Regions from separate parts of the Streptomyces pallidus (ex Mingjun et al. 2026) genome, predicted to be linked through region 1. Evidence: predicted binding sites of a transcription regulator. Region 1 holds the regulator's gene; the other holds the start of a gene.
What was found. Region 1 encodes HrcA, which represses chaperone genes, less so after heat shock. Its sites were predicted from a motif close to TTNGCACTCNGNNNNNCNGAGTGCNAA; they were not measured.
Positions count from the first base shown of each region.

Region 2: a site for HrcA is predicted at 2,090-2,116, ahead of groES (co-chaperone GroES). Genes of this name have one in related genera too.

Region 1 covers NZ_CP196181.1:5,139,384-5,148,865, reverse strand. The annotation lists gene ACSHWO_RS22740 (16S rRNA (uracil(1498)-N(3))-methyltransferase) at 44-787, opposite strand; gene ACSHWO_RS22735 (nitronate monooxygenase) at 784-1,875, opposite strand; gene dnaJ (molecular chaperone DnaJ) at 2,033-3,172, opposite strand; gene hrcA (heat-inducible transcriptional repressor HrcA) at 3,173-4,189, opposite strand; gene ACSHWO_RS22720 (MBL fold metallo-hydrolase) at 4,334-5,095, shown strand; gene ACSHWO_RS22715 (DUF3097 domain-containing protein) at 5,088-5,888, shown strand; gene hemW (radical SAM family heme chaperone HemW) at 5,977-7,209, opposite strand; gene ACSHWO_RS22705 (AMP-dependent synthetase/ligase) at 7,335-9,224, opposite strand; gene lepA (translation elongation factor 4) at 9,472-9,482, opposite strand, start outside.
Region 2 covers NZ_CP196181.1:3,276,853-3,286,334, forward strand. The annotation lists gene groL (chaperonin GroEL) at 1-1,519, opposite strand, end outside; gene groES (co-chaperone GroES) at 1,635-1,943, opposite strand; gene ACSHWO_RS14055 (FtsW/RodA/SpoVE family cell cycle protein) at 2,305-3,708, shown strand; gene ACSHWO_RS14060 (hypothetical protein) at 3,792-4,010, opposite strand; gene ACSHWO_RS14065 (polysaccharide deacetylase family protein) at 4,149-5,033, opposite strand; gene ACSHWO_RS14070 (polysaccharide deacetylase family protein) at 5,030-5,965, opposite strand; gene ACSHWO_RS14075 (class I SAM-dependent methyltransferase) at 6,066-7,241, shown strand; gene ACSHWO_RS14080 (hypothetical protein) at 7,417-7,704, opposite strand; gene tsaD (tRNA (adenosine(37)-N6)-threonylcarbamoyltransferase complex transferase subunit TsaD) at 7,701-8,852, opposite strand; gene rimI (ribosomal protein S18-alanine N-acetyltransferase) at 8,845-9,363, opposite strand; gene tsaB (tRNA (adenosine(37)-N6)-threonylcarbamoyltransferase complex dimerization subunit type 1 TsaB) at 9,396-9,482, opposite strand, start outside.

The sequences.
Region 1 (9,482 bases):
TCTGGAGATCGTATCCGGCGCCGACCCGCCCCCACGGGGGATTTCAGGACCAGCGGCCGGTACGGGCCAGCAGGACCGCCGTCGCCGCGGTGCCCGCCGTGGACGTGCGCAGCACCGAGGGGCCCAGGCGGAAGGGGTGGGCGCCCGCCTCCGCGAAGAGGGCCAGCTCCTCGGGCGAGACGCCGCCCTCGGGGCCGACCACCAGGACGATGGAGCCCGCGGCCGGGAGCTCGGCCGTGGCCAGTGCGCCCGACGGGTGGTCGCGGTCCTCGTGGAGCACCACCGCCAGGTCGGCGTCGGCCAGCAGGGCCGCGACCTGCTTGGTGGTCATGGCCTCGGCCACCTCGGGGAAGCGGACGCGGCGGGACTGCTTGCCCGCCTCTCGGGCGGTGTTGCGCCACTTGGCCAGCGACTTGGCGCCGCGGTCGCCGCGCCACTGGGTGATGCAGCGAGAGGCCTGCCAGGGGACGATCGCGTCCACCCCGGTCTCGGTCATGGTCTCGACGGCCACCTCGCCGCGGTCGCCCTTGGGCAGGGCCTGGACCACGGTGATCCGGACCTCCGGCTCGGGCTCACGGCCCGTGGCGGACACCGCCACGGCCAGCCGGTCCTTGCCCTCCGCCGCCTTGACGACGGCCTCGGCCCAGCCGCCGCGGCCGTCGGTGAGGACCACCTCCTCGCCCGGGTTCAGCCGCTTCACGGACACCGCGTGCCGGCCCTCCGGGCCGTCCAGGACGAACTCCGGCCCCGCGGGGACCTCCTCGACCACGAACACGGGGGCGGTCATGACGTACTCCTCTGCTGCATGTCGTTCAACGCGCTCTGCGCCTCGGCCAGTTCCGCCGCCAGCACCTCCACCAGCTCCCCGGCCGGCATCGCCCGGGCCAGCCGGTGCCCCTGCCCGGCCCACAGGGCCATGCCCTGCGGGTCGCCGGCCGCGGCGGCCGCCTTGCGCAGCCCCGCGGTCATGTGGTGGACCTGCGGGTAGGCGGCGGGGGCGTAGGGGCCGTGCTCCCGCATGAAACGGTTGACCAGGCCGCGGGCCGGGCGCCCGGAGAACGCCCTGGTGAGCTCGGTGTGCGGGAACAGGGGGTCCGTCAGTGCCTTCTTGTGCAGCGGGTGCGCCCCGGACTCCGGGCAGGCGAGGAAGGCCGTGCCGAGCTGGGCCGCCTCCGCGCCGGCCGCCATCAGCGCCGCGATCTGCGAGCCGCGCATCAGTCCGCCCGCCGCGATGATCGGGAGGGCCACCGCCTCGCGGACCTGCGCCACGAGCGCGAGCAGGCCGACCCCGGCCGTGGCGTCGGCCTGCGGGTCGTCGCGGTGGGTGCCCTGGTGGCCGCCCGCCTCCACGCCCTGGACGCAGACGGCGTCGGCGCCCGCCGCCTGGGCGGCGCGGGCCTCGTCGATCGAGGTGACGGTGACGATGCTGTACGTGCCCGCCGTGTGCAGGGAGGCGATGACGGCGGCCGTGGGGCAGCCGAAGGTGAACGACACCACCGGGACCGGGTCCTCCAGGAGGATCGCCAGCTTGGCGTCGTAGCCGTCGTCGCTGGTGCCGAGGGTGTCCTCTTCGGCGATCGAGACGTCGTACCAGGTGGCCTCGCCGGCGAGTTGGCCGCGGTAGGCCTCGACGGCGGCCTGGTCGACGGGGCCGGTCTGCGGCATGAAGAGGTTCACGCCGAACGGGCGCCGGGTGAGCGCGCGCAGCCGTTTGACCTCCTGGTACATGCCGTCGGCGGTCTTGTAGCCGCCGGCGAGGAAGCCCAGGGCGCCCGCCTCGCACACGGCTGCGGCGAGCGGCGGACAGGAGGCCCCGCCCGCCATGGGAGCCTGCACGATCGGGTACCGGTGGAGACCGCTCAGTGCCAAGGACATGTCCAGCATCGTGCCACGTCCCGCCCCCGGCGCCGAATCTCCGTGACCGCCCCGCGACCACCCCGCCCGACCGGTGTCCCGGCAGGAGCGCCGAGCCCGGCCCGGGATGTCCCCGGACCGGGCTCGTACGTCGTGTGGGCGGTCTCCCGCGGGCCGCTCAGCGGCCGTTGAACGCGTCCTTCAGACGGCTGAAGAGGCCCTGCTGGCCCGGCGCGAACTGGCCCATCGGCCGCTCCTCGCCGCGCAGCTTGGCGAGCTGGCGCAGCAGCTCCTCCTGCTGGGCGTCCAGCTTGCCCGGGGTCTGCACCTCGACGTGGACGATCAGGTCGCCGCGGCCGCCGCCGCGCAGGTGCGTCACGCCCCGGCCGTGCAGCGGGATCGACTGGCCGGACTGGGTGCCGGGCCGGATGTCGACCTCCTCCATGCCGTCGAGCGTCTCCAGCGGGCACTTGGTGCCGAGGGCCGCCGCCGTCATGGGGATGGTCACCGTGCAGTGCAGGTCGTCGCCGCGCCGCTGGAACACCGGGTGCGGCAGCTCGTGGATCTCGACGTACAGGTCGCCGGCGGGGCCGCCGCCGGGGCCGACCTCGCCCTCGCCCGCGAGCTGGATCCGGGTGCCGTTCTCGACGCCGGCCGGGATCTTGACCGTGAGGCTGCGGCGGGAGCGGACCCGGCCGTCGCCCGCGCACTCGGGGCACGGGGTCGGGACGACGGTGCCGAAGCCCTGGCACTGGGGGCAGGGGCGCGAGGTCATGACCTGGCCCAGGAAGGACCGGGTGACCTGCGACACCTCACCGCGGCCACGGCACATGTCACACGTCTGCGCCGAGGTGCCGGGCGCCGCGCCCTCACCGGAGCAGGTGGTGCAGACGACGGCGGTGTCGACCTGGATGTCCTTGGTCGTACCGAACGCGGCCTCGTCCAGCTCCAGGTCGAGGCGGATCATGGCGTCCTGGCCGCGACGGGTCCGCGAGCGCGGTCCGCGCTGCGCCGCCTGGCCGAAGAAGGCGTCCATGATGTCGGAGAAGTTGCCGAAGCCGCCCGCGCCGAAGCCGCCCGCGCCACCGGCGCCGCCCGAGGAGGACAGCGGGTCCCCGCCGAGGTCGTAGACCTGCTTCTTCTGCGGGTCCGAGAGGACCTCGTACGCGGCGTTGATCTCCTTGAAGCGCTCCTGCGTCTTCGGGTCCGGATTCACGTCCGGGTGGAGTTCACGCGCCAGGCGGCGGAAGGCCTTCTTGATCTCGTCCTGCGATGCGTCGCGGCGTACGCCGAGTACGGCGTAGTAGTCCGTGGCCACTTACGACTCCGCCAGGATCTGTCCGACGTAACGTGCCACTGCGCGTACCGCTCCCATCGTTCCGGGGTAGTCCATGCGGGTCGGTCCGACCACGCCGAGTTTGGCGACACTCTCGCCGCCCGAACCGTAGCCGACCGACACGACGGACGTGGAGTTCAGTCCCTCGTAAGCGTTCTCATGCCCGATTCGTACAGCCATACCCGATTCACTGGCCTCGCCGAGCAGCTTGAGGAGCACGACCTGCTCCTCCAGCGCCTCCAGCACCGGCCTGATCGTCAGGGGGAAATCGTGTCCGGAGCGCGTCAGATTGGCGGTGCCGCCGATCATCAGCCGCTCCTCCGCCTCCTCCGCCAGCGTCTCCAGCAACGTCTGGAGCACGGTCGCGACCGTGCCCCGGTCGTCCGGCTCGAAGGCCTCCGGGAGGTCCTGCACGAGCCGCGGGACATCGGTGAACCTGCGGCCGACGACCCTGCTGTTGAGCCTCGCCCGCAGATCGGCGAGCGAGGTCTCGGCGAACGGCGCCGGGCAGTCGACCAGCCGCTGTTCGACCCGACCGGTGTCGGTGATCAGCACCAGCATCAGGCGGGCCGGCGCCAGCGCGAGCAGCTCGACGTGCCGGACCGTGGAGCGGGTCAGCGACGGGTACTGCACGATCGCGACCTGCCGGGTCAGCGTCGAGAGCAGCCGCACCGTCCGGCCGATGACGTCGTCGAGGTCGACGGCGCCGTCGAGGAAGTTCTGGATGGCCCGGCGCTCCGGCGTCGACAGCGGCTTGACGTCCGCCAGCTTGTCGACGAAGAGGCGGTAGCCCTTGTCCGTGGGGATCCGGCCGGCACTGGTGTGCGGCTGGGCGATGTAGCCCTCCTCCTCCAGGACGGCCATGTCGTTGCGCACGGTGGCCGGCGACACGCCGAGCTTGTGGCGCTCGGTCAGCGCCTTGGAGCCGACCGGCTCCTCCGTCCCGACGTAGTCCTGGACGATGGCGCGGAGCACCTCGAGTCTGCGTTCGCTGAGCATCGCGCACACCTCCAGCTGTGATGCGGGTCGTCGTGGTCCACTGCTTCTGGCACTCGCCTCGTCGGAGTGCCAGCGATCCCCCGGCCAGTGTACGGCCGGGTAGTGCACGGCTAGCAAGGGTGGCCCGCCAGGTAGCGTCGCGGTATGGACGTACGGTGGGAAGACACGAATTGGGAACGTTTGACACGGCGGACCGGCCGCAAGCGTCTTCCGGTGTGGGATTGCACGGTGGGACTGGTGGTCGGGGACGATTCCGTCCTGATGATCGACCCCGGTTCGAGCGTTCGTGAGGGGGCCTCGCTGAGGGCCGAGGCCGAGCGGCTGACGGGCCGGCACGTGACCCATATCGCATTCACCCACGGACATTTCGATCATGTCCTGGGCAGCGCGGCCTTCTCCGGGGCCGAGGTCTACGGGGCGGTCGGGCTGGACGGCGAGCTCCGCTCGCGGCGCGACGAGCTCCGGGAGGACGCGGTGCGCCAGGGCCTGGACGCGGCCGAGGCCGCCGAAGCCGCGGACCTGCTGGTGCCCCCGCGGCACCTGGTATCGGGCGAGTGGACGCTGGACCTGGGCGGCGTCCAGGTGCTGCTGGCCAACGTGGGGCCCGGCCACACCCCCTACGACCTGGCCGTCTTCGTGCCGGGCGAGCGCGAGACGGTGTTCTGCGGCGACCTCGTGGAGGAGTCCGGCGAGCCCCAGGCGGGCCGGGACGCGCTGCCCGAGCAGTGGCCGGCGGCCGTGGACCGACTGCTGGCGCTGGGCGGGGAGGACGCGCTGTACGTGCCGGGGCACGGCGCCGTGGTCGACGCGGCCTTCGTCCGCGCGCAACGCGACGCACTGGCCGTCCGGTTCGGCCTGTCGGACCCGGGCGCGCACCCGCTCTCCCAGGGGCGGCCGGATGCGTGAGTACTCCCCCGACCTGACCCCGCCGTGGAAGCGCGCCCCGGCCGTGCCCGAGGTGCCAGCCGATCCCGACCTGGTGGTCGAGGTGGCCGGTACGGACTTCTGCGGCGCCGTGGTGGCCTGCGAGGCGGGCACCGTGACCCTGGAGGACCGCTTCGGCAAGCGGCGGGTCTTCCCGCTGGAGCCCAGCGGCTTTCTGCTGGAGGGCGCCGTGGTCACCCTCGTCCGGCCCGTCGCCCGGGCCTCGGCGGGGCCGCGGCGCACGGCCTCGGGCTCGATCGCGGTCCCGGGGGCCAGGGCCCGGGTGGCGCGGGCGGGGCGGATCTACGTGGAGGGCCGGCACGACGCCGAGCTGGTCGAGCGGGTGTGGGGCGACGACCTGCGGATCGAGGGCGTCGTCGTGGAGTACCTGGAGGGCGTCGACCACCTGCCCGACGTCGTCGCGGAGTTCGCGCCCGGCCCGGACGCCCGCCTGGGCGTCCTGGTCGACCACCTGGTGCCCGGCTCGAAGGAGTCCCGGATCGCCGCCGCCGTCGCCAGTGACGACGTGCTGGTGCTGGGCCACCCGTACGTGGACGTCTGGCAGGCCGTGAAGCCCTCCGCGCTGGGCATCGCCGCCTGGCCCGAGGTCCCGCGCGGCCAGGACTGGAAGACGGGCGTCTGCCGGGCGCTGGGCTGGCCCGAGCACACCGGGGCCGCCTGGCAGCACGTCCTGTCCCGGGTGACGTCGTACAGGGACCTGGAGCCCGCCCTGCTGGGCGCGGTGGAGCACCTCATCGACCACGTCACGGCCTGACCCGGCCCACACCGCCGGCCCGCGGCCAGCCGGCCCCGACCCGCGCCGCGCCGCGCCGCGCCGCCGAGGTTCGGGCCGGGCGCCGGTGTCAGTCGACCAGGTCCCGGACCACCGCGTCGGCCAGCAGCCGGCCCCGCAGGGTGAGCACGGCGCGCCCGGCCGCGTACGGGCCCGACTCCAGCAGGCCGTCCTCCACGGCGCGGCGGGAGGCCGCCAGGCCGGCCGGGGCCAGCAGGGACAGCGGGCAGCCGTCCACGAGCCGCAGCTCCAGCAGGATCCGCTCGACGCGCCGGTCCTCCTCGGACAGCAGCTCGCGGCCGGCGCCGGGGGACCGGCCCGCGGCCAGCGCGGCCGCGTAGGCGCCGGGGTGCTTCACGTTCCACCAGCGCACCCCGCCGACGTGGCTGTGCGCGCCGGGGCCCGCGCCCCACCAGTCCGCGCCCCGCCAGTACAGCTCGTTGTGCAGGCAGCGGCCCGCCTCGGAGGCGGCCCAGTTGGAGACCTCGTACCAGGAGTAGCCGGCCGCCGCGAACACCTCGTCCGCGATCAGGTACCGGTCCGCGTGGACGTCGTCGTCGGTCATGGGGACCTCGCCGCGGCGGATCCGGCGGGCGAGCTGCGTGCCCTCCTCCACGATCAGGGCGTACGCGGAGACGTGGTCCGGGCCGGCGCCGAGGGCCGCGTCCAGCGACGCCCGCCAGTCGTCGTCCGACTCCCCCGGCGTGCCGTAGATCAGGTCCAGGTTGACGTGCTCGAAGCCGGCCCGGCGGGCCTCCGCGACGCAGGCCTCGGGGCGGCCCGGGGTGTGCGTGCGGTCGAGCACCTTCAGGACGTGCTGCCGCGCGCTCTGCATGCCGAAGGAGATCCGGTTGAAGCCGCCGGCGCGCAGCTCGGCCAGGTAGGCCGGGTCGACCGATTCCGGGTTGGCCTCGGTGGTGATCTCCGCGTCGTCGGCCAGGCCGAACTCGTCGCGGATCGACGCGAGCATGCGGACCAGGTGCGCGGCGGGCAGCAGGGTGGGTGTGCCGCCGCCGACGAACACCGTGCGGACGGGCCGCGGGTCGTCGCCGAGGACCTTGCGGGCGAGGCGGACCTCGTCGATCAGGGTGTCGGCGTAGTTCTCCCGGGAGGCGAGCACGCCGCCGGAGCCGCGCAGCTCGGTCGCGGTGTAGGTGTTGAAGTCGCAGTACCCGCAGCGGGTGGCGCAGTACGGGACGTGCAGGTAGAACCCCAGCGGACGGTCCCCGGCGCCCGCCAGGGCGTGCGGCGGCAGCGCGCCGTCTTCGGGCACGGGCTCGCCGTCGGGCAGTGCGGAAGGCATGCGCCCATTGTCCCGTACGCGGGCCGGGGGCCGGTCCGGGCGGGCGCCCGGCGGCCGCCTCGGCCGGCCCGGCAGCCGCTGCCGCGGGAGGGCCCGGCGGTCCGCCGGGCCCCGTACCGCAGGGCTCAGGCCTCGCGGGCGCCCTCGTACATCTCGTCGATCAGGTGCTTGAACTCACGCTCGACGACCGGCCGCTTCAGCTTGAGGCTGGGCGTGAGGTCGCCGTGCTCCACGTCGAGGTCGCGCGGCAGGATCCGGAACTTCTTGATCGTCTGCCAGCGCTGCAGCCCCTCGTTGAGGGTCTGTACGTAGGTCTCGACCAGCCGGTTCGTCTCGGCGGCGGCCAGCACCTCGGCGTACGTCCTGCCCTCCAGCCCGTTCTCGGCGGCCCAGCCCATGATGGAGGGCTCGTCGAGGGCGACCAGCGCGGAGCAGAAGTTCCGGTCGGCGCCGTGCACGACGATGCTCGACACGTACGGGCAGATCGCCTTGAACTGGCCCTCGATCTCGGCCGGGGCGACGTACTTGCCGCCGGAGGTCTTGATCAGGTCCTTCTTGCGGTCCGTGATGCGCAGGTAGCCGTCGGGCGAGAGCTCGCCGATGTCGCCGGTGTGCAGCCAGCCGTCCTCTTCGAGCACCTCGGCGGTCTTCTCGGGCTGGCCGTGGTAGCCCTGCATGACGCCGGGGCCGCGCAGCAGGATCTCGCCGTCGTCGGCGATGCGGACCTCGGTGCCGGGGAGCGGCTTGCCGACGGTGCCGGTGCGGTAGGCCTCGCCGGGGTTGACGAAGGAGGCGGCGCTGGACTCGGTCAGGCCGTAGCCCTCCAGGATGTGGATGCCGGCGCCGGAGAAGAAGTAGCCGATCTCGGGGGCCAGGGCGGAGGCGCCGGAGACGGCGGCGCGCAGCCGGCCGCCGAAGGCCTCGCGGAGCTTGGAGTAGACGAGCGCGTCGGCGATCTTGTGCTTGGTGGTGAGGCCGAAGGGGGCGGTGGCCCGGCCGGTGCGGCGGTAGTTGTCCTGGGTGACCTTGGCGTATTCGCGGGCGACGTCGACGGCCCACTGGAAGATCTTGTACTTGGCCCCGCCGCCGGCCCGGGCCTTGCCCGCGGCGCCGTTGTAGACCTTCTCGAAGATGCGCGGGACGGCCGCCATGTAGGTGGGCTGGACGACCGGTAGGTTTTCGACGATCTTGTCGATGCGGCCGTCGACGGCGGTGACGTGCCCGACCTCGATCTGTCCGGAGGTCAGGACCTTGCCGAAGACGTGCGCCAGCGGCAGCCACAGGTACTGGACGTCCTCGGCGGTGATCAGGCCGGTGGCCACGGTGGCCTTGGCCATGTACGACCAGTTGTCGTGCGGGAGCCGCACGCCCTTGGGGCGGCCGGTGGTGCCGGAGGTGTAGATGAGGGTGGCGAGCTGGTCGGCGGTGATGGCGCCGATGCGTTCCTCGACCGCCTCCGGGTACTCGGTGAGGTACTGCTTGCCGCGGGCCTCCAGATCGGCGAGGGAGACCACCCAGCCCTCCGGGTCGCCCTCGGCGGGGACCGCGTCGGCGGCCTCCAGGACCACGACGTGCCGGAGGTCGGGCAGGTCGGTGCGGCGCTCGCGGGCCTTGGCCAGCTGGGCGGCGTCCTCGGCGATCAGCACCCGGCTGGCGGAGTCCTTGAGGATGAACGCGGACTCGTCGGCGTTGGTGCTGGGGTAGATGGTCGTGACCGCGCCGCCCGCGCACATCACGCCGAGGTCGGCCAGGATCCACTCGACGCGGGTGTTGGAGGCCAGCGCGACCCGCTCCTCGGCCTTGAGGCCGAGGTCGATCAGGCCGGCTGCGATCGCGAAGACCCGCTCGGCCGCCTGGCCCCAGCTCAGCGACCTCCAGTCGTCGGGGCCGCTGCCGGAGGCCGGGGGCACCGGGTACCGGTAGGCCTCGGCGTTGGGCGTGGCGGCGACACGCTCAAGGAAGAGGGCCGCCACGGAGGGCGGGCGGTTCTCGATCAGGGTCTGTGTGTCGCTCACGGACGTCCTCCGGACCACGCGGCAGGGCCTGCCGACCGGGGGTGGGCGGCGGGCTTCCGACAGGGCTGGCAGCAATCTTGCGGCCAAGGTGTTGTAACTCGCGGGTAACCAACGGCAGTGATCAGGGTAGGGGCCCTCCGCCTGCCGCGTAAGGGCCCTTGAGCCGCCGATTCATAACGAAACAGGCCCCCGCATGTCTACGCGGGGACCTGTTCCGCCTGCAACGGCGGGTGGCTGCGGCGAGCTGCTACTTCTTCT
Region 2 (9,482 bases), 1.9 Mb from region 1:
CGTTCTCCAGGGCGGAGCGGGTGACCTTGACCGGGTCGATGACGCCGGCCTTGACCAGGTCGCCGTACTCGCCGGTGGCGGCGTTGAAGCCGTTGCCCTTCTCCAGCTCGCCCACCTTGGAGGTGATGACGTAGCCCTCGAGGCCGGCGTTCTCGGCGATCCAGCGCAGCGGCTCGACGGCGGCGCGGCGGACGACCGCGACACCCGTGCCCTCGTCGCCGGTCAGCCCGAGGTTGTCCTCCAGGACCTTGACGGCGTGGACCAGCGCGGAGCCACCACCGGAGACGATGCCCTCCTCGACCGCGGCGCGGGTCGCGGAGATGGCGTCCTCCAGACGGTGCTTCTTCTCCTTCAGCTCCACCTCGGTGGCGGCGCCGACCTTGATGACGCAGACGCCGCCGGCGAGCTTCGCCAGGCGCTCCTGCAGCTTCTCGCGGTCCCAGTCCGAGTCGGTCGCCTCGATCTCGCCCTTGATCTGGTTGACGCGGCCGAGCACGTCCTCGGCGGTGCCGGCACCGTCGACGATCGTGGTGTCGTCCTTGGTGATGGTCACGCGGCGCGCGGTGCCCAGGACGTCCAGGCCGGCCTGGTCGAGCTTGAGGCCGACCTCCTCGGCGATGACGGTGGCACCGGTGAGGGTGGCCATGTCCTGCAGCATCGCCTTGCGGCGGTCACCGAAGCCGGGCGCCTTGACGGCGACCGCGTTGAAGGTGCCGCGGATCTTGTTGACGACGAGGGTGGAGAGGGCCTCGCCCTCGACGTCCTCGGCGATGATCAGCAGCGGCTTGGAGCCACCCGACTGGATGACCTTCTCCAGCAGCGGCAGCAGGTCCTGGATCGCGGAGATCTTGCCCTGGTGGATCAGGATGAAGGGGTCCTCGAGGACGGCCTCCATGCGCTCCTGGTCCGTGACGAAGTACGGCGACAGGTAGCCCTTGTCGAAGGCCATGCCCTCGGTGAACTCCAGCTCCAGGCCGAAGGCGTTGGACTCCTCGACGGTGATGACACCGTCCTTGCCCACCTTGTCCATCGCCTCGGCGATGAGCTCGCCGACCTGCTGGTCCTGCGCGGACAGCGCGGCCACGGCGGCGATGTCGGACTTGTCCTCGATCGGACGGGCGGTGTCGAGGAGCTCGGCGGACACGGCCTTGACCGCGGCGTCGATGCCCTTCTTCAGGGCGGCCGGGGAGGCACCCGCGGCGACGTTGCGCAGACCCTCGCGGACCAGCGCCTGGGCCAGCACGGTGGCGGTGGTGGTGCCGTCACCCGCGATGTCGTTGGTCTTGGTCGCCACCTCCTTCACCAGCTGCGCGCCGAGGTTCTCGTACGGGTCGTCCAGCTCGACCTCGCGGGCGATGGTGACACCGTCGTTGGTGATGGTGGGGGCGCCGAACTTCTTGTCGATGACGACGTTGCGGCCCTTGGGGCCGATCGTCACCTTGACCGTGTCGGCAAGCTTGTTGACGCCGCGCTCGAGGGCGCGACGGGCGTCCTCGTCGAACTTCAGGATCTTCGCCATGGGAGCGGTTCAGCCCTCTCGGAAAACTCGGGGTTCAACGACCGGCGCCCCTCGCCGCCCGGCAATCAGCGGGGTGACCAGGGGCGCAGATCAAAGCAGTGCTGGGAGAAGTGAATTACTTCTCGATGATCGCGAGCACGTCGCGAGCCGAGAGGACGAGGTACTCCTCGCCGCTGTACTTCACCTCGGTGCCGCCGTACTTGCTGTACAGCACGATGTCGCCGACGTTGACGTCCAGCGGGAGACGCTGGCCGTCCTCGAAGCGGCCCGGGCCCACGGCGAGGACGACGCCCTCCTGGGGCTTCTCCTTCGCGGTGTCCGGGATGACCAGGCCGGAGGCCGTGGTCTGCTCGGCGTCGAGCGGCTGGACCACGATGCGGTCTTCAAGCGGCTTGATGGCAACCTTGGAGCTGGTGGTCGTCACGATCCGACCTCCCCCTTCGGAGATCTCACGGGGTTAACTGTCTGAGGTGGCGACCAGGTGGATCCGTCGTCGCGGGTGCCGGACCTGCCCGTCGCTGTGTTGGCACTCCCCTGGGGCGAGTGCCAGGTGCGAGACTATTCCGGCGATTAGCACTCGGTCAAGCGGAGTGCCAATACGGTCCCCCGGGTTCGCACATCCGGCCACCTCGGAGGCCCGGTCGGCCGGATCCCGACGGCTCCCCACCAGCGCTTCCCCGCTCCGACCCGCCACCCGGGCGAACCGGAAGGAACCCCGGGAAGATCGTCGTCGTCTTAGACGATATGAAGATAAAGCGCCCCATTGACGGCCAGATCGGACCGACGTGCGGGGGCTGAGGCCGCCGACGGCGGCCGGAGCCCGCCGCCGCACCGAGGCGCTGCTGCTCGTCTTCGTCGTCGGCATCACCGTCCTCGGGCACGCGAGCGCCGGCCTGGGGCTGAACGGCGAGCTGCCGGTCGACCTCTCGGGCTTCGCGATCAGCATGGGACTGCTGGCCCTGGTGGCCCACCTGGGCGTACGCCGGTTCGCCGCGTACGCCGATCCGCTGATCCTGCCGCTGGCGATGCTGCTGACCGGGCTCGGGCTGGTGCTGCTGCACCGGCTCGACCAGTCGTACATCGAGCGGTACGGCGCCGAGGCCAACGCCCCCGGCCAGCTGGTGTGGACGGTGATCGGGGTGGCGGCCTGCCTGCTGGTGGTGGCGCTGCTGCGGGACCACCGGCTGCTCCAGCGGTTCATCTACCTCACGATGGCCGCGGCGCTGGTGCTGCTCATCGCGCCGGCGTTCTCGCCCGCGGACACGTACGGGGCGAAGCGCTGGATCGTCATCGGCGGCTTCTCCGCGCAGCCGGGCGAGTTCGTGAAGATCATGATCGCGGTCTTCTTCGCCGGCTACCTGGTGGTCCACCGCGACTCGCTCGCCCTGACCGGCCGGCGGTTCCTCGGCCTGAGGCTGCCGCCGATGCGCCAGCTCGCCCCCATCGCCACCGTGTGGGTCCTGTCGATGCTGGTGCTGGTCTTCGAACGGGACCTGGGCACCTCGCTGATCTTCTTCGGCGTCTTCGTGGTGATGCTGTACGTCGCCACCGAGCGCACGAGTTGGATCGTGTGCGGGCTGGTCATGGCCGCGGCCGGCGCGTTCGTCGTCGGCTCGACCGAGCCGCACGTGAAGGCGCGCGTGGCCGCCTGGCTGAACCCGCTGTCGTACTACTGGCAGGAGCGGCCGCCGGGGGTCACCTCGGACCAGTCGGCGCAGGCCCTGTTCAGCTTCGGCACCGGCGGCGTCTCGGGCACGGGGCTCGGCCTCGGACATCCCGAGCTGATCAAGTTCGCCGGGCGCAGCGACTTCATCCTGACGACGGTGGGCGAGGAGCTGGGCCTGGCCGGGGTGATGGCGGTGCTGCTCCTGTACGGGCTCCTCGTGCAGCGGGGGCTGCGGATGGCGCTGGGCGCCCGCGACCCGTTCGGGAAGCTGCTGGCGGTCGGCCTGTCGGCCGCGCTGGCGCTCCAGGTGTTCGTGGTGGCGGGCGGCGTGACCGGGCTGATCCCGCTGACCGGCAAGGCGCTGCCGTTCCTGGCGAAGGGCGGCTCGTCCCTCCTGGCCAACTGGATCATGATCGCGCTGCTGCTGCGGATCAGTGACAGCGCGGAGCGCCAGCGCCTGGCGGACCGCCGCGGCCCGGTGGAGACCGTGATCACGGCGGTGGTGGCGGCCGGGCGGGGCTGAGGGGGCCGCGGGGCGCTGCTCCGGGGGCGACGGACGCGGGGGCGCCACTGCGGCGCGCCGGCCGGCCGCGGACGCCGGGCGTCTCAGCCGCCGTCCGCGGACTCCATCACCCGTCTGGCCGCCTCGGCCTCGGCCGCGGGGGGCGACAGCTCGGACAGGGTGTCGAGGTCGTGGTCCTTCGCCAACTCCTGCTCCCAGGCGTCGGCCAGCTCCTGCTGCCGGGCGGGCGGCAGCTCTCGGACCTTCTCCCGGTGTTCGGGGCTCAGGGCGTTCAGGAAACGCTCGACGGTGTCGATCGGCATCGCTTCGCCTCCCGGTTCGGCGGGGGTGTGCGTCCATTCCTCCCGCGGCGAACCGGCCCCGTACCCCGCGCCTCCCGTCCTTCACCCGAACGGGTCGTGTTCCGCGGTCCCGTGCGGTCACAGGTTGCGGTCACAGCACTAGAGGTAGTCCTCCAGGCGGCCTATGCGGAAGCCCTGTTGCTGGATGCTCTGGAGCATGCGGGTGGTCATCTGGACCTCCGTCGCGCCCTTGAGCTCGGAGGGGCCGCGGAAGTGGGCCAGGATGATGTCGCCGGGCCTGAGGCCGGAGCCCTCGGCGTACTGGAAGTTGTTGATCTGCATCGACGCCCGCCACAGGACCACCTGCGAGATGCCGCATTCGGCGGCCGCCTTGAGCGTGTCGTCGTTGTAGTTGCCGAACGGCGGGCGGAAGCGGGTGGGCTTGGTCCCGAAGCGCTTCTCCAGGCGTTCCTGCTGACCGCATATCTCCTTCTTCTGCGCCGCGAAAGGCAGGGTCCGGAGGTTCGGGTGGGTCAGGGTGTGGTTGTTGATGGTGCTGCCGGAGCCGTTGTCCCGGAGCTTCTCGAAGTGCCCGTAGTCCGAGGACGCGACGTTGTCGGTCAGGTACATGCCGATCGGCAGCTTCAGGTCGGCCGCCATCTTCAGGAACTCGGGGTCCTTCTCGGCGCCGTCGTCGAAGGTCAGGAAGACGACCTTCTCCGTGGCCGGCACGGGTATTCGGTCCACGACCTGTGCCCTGCCCGGAGCGGCCGGCGGCAGGGACGGCTTCTGCGCCGGCTTCGGCGCGTACTGCACCGGGGCGGTCAGCCCCCACTTCCGGTAGGCGTCGCCGTCGCCGGCGGCCGAGGGCGACGCGGTGCCCCGGGCGTCCGCCCCGGACGAGGCCGAGGGGCTCGGCTGCTCGTGGGTGGCCTTGCGGCCGAGCCGCTCGATGGGGTCGACGCTGTTCCCGCACCCCGTCAGGGACAGCGCGAGCGCGCCGGCCGCCAGCGTCCCGGCCACCAGCCGGCGCGCGTACCTCACAAGTAGTCCTCCAGGCGGGCCACGGCGTACCCCTTGTCCGTGACGGTCTTCATGACGTTGCGGACCAGGTCGGGCATGCTGCCCTCCCAGTCCTCGCGACCCCGGAAATGCGTGAGGATGATGTCTCCGGGATGCAGGTCGCGGTCCCGTTCACGGTAGTCCATCCGCTTCGGGAACGCCTCCGCGTTCCACAGCGGAACCGCTTTGATGCCACAGGACTTGGCCGCGCGCAGGGTGTCCTCGTTGTAGTTCCCGTACGGCGGGCGGAAGGCCGTCGGCCGCTTGCCGAACATCCTCTGCATCGTGTCCTGCTGACCGCAGATCTCCTCGCGCTGCTTCTCGTACGACAGCGCGGGCAGGTAGCGGTGGTTGACGGAGTGGTTGTTCAGGGTGACGCCGGCCGCCTGCATCTCCTTGAAGTAGGAGTAGTCGTCGCGGACGAGGTAGTCGCTGAGGAACGCCGTGTACGGGATCCTCAACTCCTGCATCATCTTCAGGAACTCGGGGTCCTTCTCCGCGCCGTCGTCGAACGTCAGGAAGACGACCTTGTCCTTCGTCGGGATCGTGGTGAAGACGGGCGGGAGGTTTTCGTGGCCGTCCACCTCGAAGCCTTCCCGGGTGGTGAGCTCGGGCTTGCCCTTCGGTGCCGGCGGCGCCTCCAGCGGCGGCTTGGCCAGCTTCCACTTCTTCGCCGCGACGAGCCGGGCCTGCCGGGCGGCGGGCCCCCGCTGTTCACCGCGGGCGCCCAGCGCCGCGCCGGCCTTGCCGCTCCCGGTCGGGTCGGGGGTGCCACCGGAGTCCCCGGAGCCGCAGGCCGTTCCCAGGGCGGCGACGAGCAGGGCGGAAAGGACGACCCCGGCCCGGCCGCGCGAGCCGGCGGTGCGCCGGCGACCGTGAAGCGTCTTTTGTTTCTTTTGTCGTACTAGCTGCATAGCAGCGGATCCTGACACCGCCACGGCGCTCCGCCCCGCCGACACCGCGAACGGAAGACGACCTTCCATCGAGTGGCGCACACTGACCGACAATGAGGCGGTGACCCCCGAAGACTTCGCCGCCCTCCTGACCCCCGAGGGCCGCGCCCTCCTGGACTCGCTCCGCGACTACGACCCGGGCCAGGAGCTCGCCGTCGCCACCCGGCTGCGCCGCGAGCACCCCGCGCCGCTGGTCTCCGCCGCGCTCGGGCAGGCCCGGCTGCGGCAGCGCGCGGCGGCCAAGTTCGGGGAGGACGCGTTCCGGATGTACTTCACCCCCGGCGGCGCCGAGATGGCCACCCGCGCCCCGGTCGCCGCGTACCGGGCCGAGCGGTTCGCGGCACTCGGCGTGCGCAGCGTCGCCGACCTGTGCTGCGGGATCGGCGGGGACGCCCTGGCCCTGGCCCGGCTCGGCATCCGGGTGCTGGCGGTGGACCGCGACCCGTTGACCGCCGCCGTCGCCCGGGCCAACGCGGAGGCGTTGGGGCTGGCGGACCTGGTCGAGGTCGTCGAGGCGGACGTCACCGGTGTCGACACCTCCGGATACGACGCCGTGTTCCTCGACCCGGCCCGGCGCGGGGGGCGGGGCCGGGTGTTCGATCCGGAGGGCTACTCGCCGCCGCTGTCCTGGGCCGTGCAGGCGGCCCGTACGGCGCGCCGTGCGGCCATCAAGATCGCCCCCGGGATCCCCCACGAGGCGGTGCCGGAGCAGGCCGAGGCCGAGTGGATCTCCGACCACGGGGACGTGAAGGAGGCCGTGCTGTGGTTCGGGACCGACCCCGGGACCGTCCGCGCGACCCTGCTGCCCGGCCCGCGGACCCTGCGCACCGCCGGCCCGCTCCCCGACGCGGAGGTCGGCCCGGTCGGCCGCTGGCTGTACGAGCCCGACGGCGCCGTGATCCGCGCCCACCTCGTCGCCGCCGTCGCGGAGCAGCTCGGCGGCCGGCTCATCGACCCGACCATCGCCTACATCACCTCGGACGAGCTGCGCGCGACGCCGTACGCGACCGCGTACGAGATCACCGACGTGCTGCCGTTCGGCCTGAAGAAGCTCAAGGCGCTGCTGCGCGAGCGCGAGGTCGGCATCCTGACCGTGAAGAAGCGCGGCTCGGCCATCGAGCCGGAGGAGCTGCGCAAGAAGGTCAAGCCGCAGGGGCGGAACGCGGCGACGGTGTTCCTGACCCGGGTCGCCGGCGCCCCGTCGATGCTGATCGGATCGCCGGTCAGCGCCCCGTAGCGGCGGGCGGGCGGAGCCGGGAGGGCGCGCCCGGCCCGGCGGCCGCGCACGCCGGCCCCTGACGGTGCCCCGGCAGGGCGGTGACCCCCGGGACGGCGCGGGGCCGCCCGGTGCGGGACGGCGCGGGGCGGCCCGGTGCGGGACGGCGCGGGGCGGCCCGGGCCCCGCCGGGGGCTCAGGACCCGCCGGTGCCGGAGGTCTCCGCGTCCACCGACTCGAACCGCCAGCGGTGCACCGGCCGGGTGATCAGGTCCGCCGCGGGCTCCGGCAGCTCGGGGAGGTCGGCCGCCAGGCCCTCGGGCGCCTCCCACCAGGTGATCACCAGCACCCGGTCCTGCGGGGCCCGCAGGACCTCCCGGCGCACCGGCTCCCGGGCGAGGACCTGCGAGCGGGCCCACTCCAGCAGCTCGGCGCCGCGGCCGCCGGTGGCGCGGGCCTCCCACATCAGGGCGACGGTGCTCACGAGTACAGGTTGTCCTTGCTCAGCTCGTGCACGTGGTCGTGGTCGTGGGCGTGCCCATGACCGTGGCCGTGCGGGTGGCCGTGCTCGTCCCCGTCCGCCGCGCCGGTGCCCGGCACGTGCGGGTCCGTCACCGGCAGCGAGGAGTCCGCCGACAGGTCCCAGTCCGAGGCGGGACGGTTCCGCCTGACCATCTCCGCGCCCAGCGCCGCGACCATCGCCCCGTTGTCCGTGCACAGCTTCGGCCGCGGCACGCGCAGGATGATCCCCGCGTCGTCGCAGCGCTCCTGCGCGAGCGCCCGCAGCCGGGAGTTGGCGGCGACGCCGCCGCCGATCATCAGGTGGTCGACGCCCTCGTCCTTGCAGGCGCGGATCGCCTTGCGGGTCAGCACGTCCACCACGGCCTCCTGGAAGGACGCCGCGACGTCGCGCACCGGCACCTCCTCGCCCGCGTTCCGCTTCGCCTCGATCCAGCGGGCGACGGCCGTCTTGAGCCCGGAGAAGGAGAAGTCGTACGCCGGGTCGCGCGACCCGGTCAGCCCGCGCGGGAAGTTGATCGCCTTCGGGTCGCCCTCCTTGGCCAGCCGGTCGATGACCGGGCCGCCGGGGAAGCCGAGGTGCAGTACGCGCGCGATCTTGTCGAAGGCCTCGCCGGCCGCGTCGTCGATGGTCGCGCCCAGCGGCCGCACGTCGGAGGTGATGTCCGGGGCGAGCAGCAGGGAGGAGTGCCCGCCGGAGACGAGCAGCGCCATGGTCGGCTCGGGCAGCGGGCCGTGCTCCAGCTGGTCCACGCAGATGTGCGAGGCCAGGTGGTTCACCCCGTACAGCGGCTTGCCGAGGGCGTACGCGTACGCCTTGGCGGCCGACACGCCGACCAGCAGGGCCCCCGCGAGGCCGGGGCCGGCGGTGACCGCGATGCCGTCGAGGTCGCGGGCGCTGACCCCGGCCTCCTTCAGGGCGCGCTCGATGGTCGGGACCATCGCCTCCAGGTGGGCGCGGGAGGCCACCTCGGGCACGACGCCGCCGAAGCGGGCGTGCTCGTCGACGCTCGACGCGACCGCGTCCGCCAGCAGGGTGGTGCCGCGGACGATGCCGACGCCGGTCTCGTCGCAGGAGGTCTCGATGCCGAGGACGAGGGGTTCGTCAGCCATGGGTCTCACCTTGTACGGGTCCGTCCGCGGGGACGGAGAGTGCGGGATCGGAAAGGCGCATCACGAGTGCGTCGACGTTGCCGGGCTGGTAGTAGCCCCGGCGGAAGCCGATCGGCTCGAACCCGAAGCGCTCGTAGAGCTTCTGGGCGCGGGTGTTGTCCACCCGTACCTCCAGCAGCACCTCGGCGCACTCGAACGCGGTGGCGGCCCGCAGCAGGTCGGTGAGGAGCCGGGCGCCGAGCCCGGTCCCCCACTGGTCGCGTGCGGCCGCGATGGTCTGTACGTCGGCCAGGTCGCCGGCGGCGGCCAGCCCGGCGTAGCCGACGATGCGGCGGCCGGCGCCCGCCGCGGACCCGCCCTCGGGAACGGCCTCGGCCACGACGTAGTGGCGGGTGGCGTGCGGGCCGCGGGCGTGGGCGAGCTCGGACCAGAACATTCCGGCGGACCAGGCGTCCTCGGGGAACAGCTCCTGCTCCAGTTCCAGTACGGGCGCGATGTCCCACCAGCGCATCTCGCGCAGTACTGCGGTACCGGTACCTGCGGTCACTGCGGGGTGACCACCTTGTAGTTCTTGGGCACCTGCGCGTCGGGCCGGCGCAGGTACAGCGGCGTCGGGGGCAGGAACTCCGC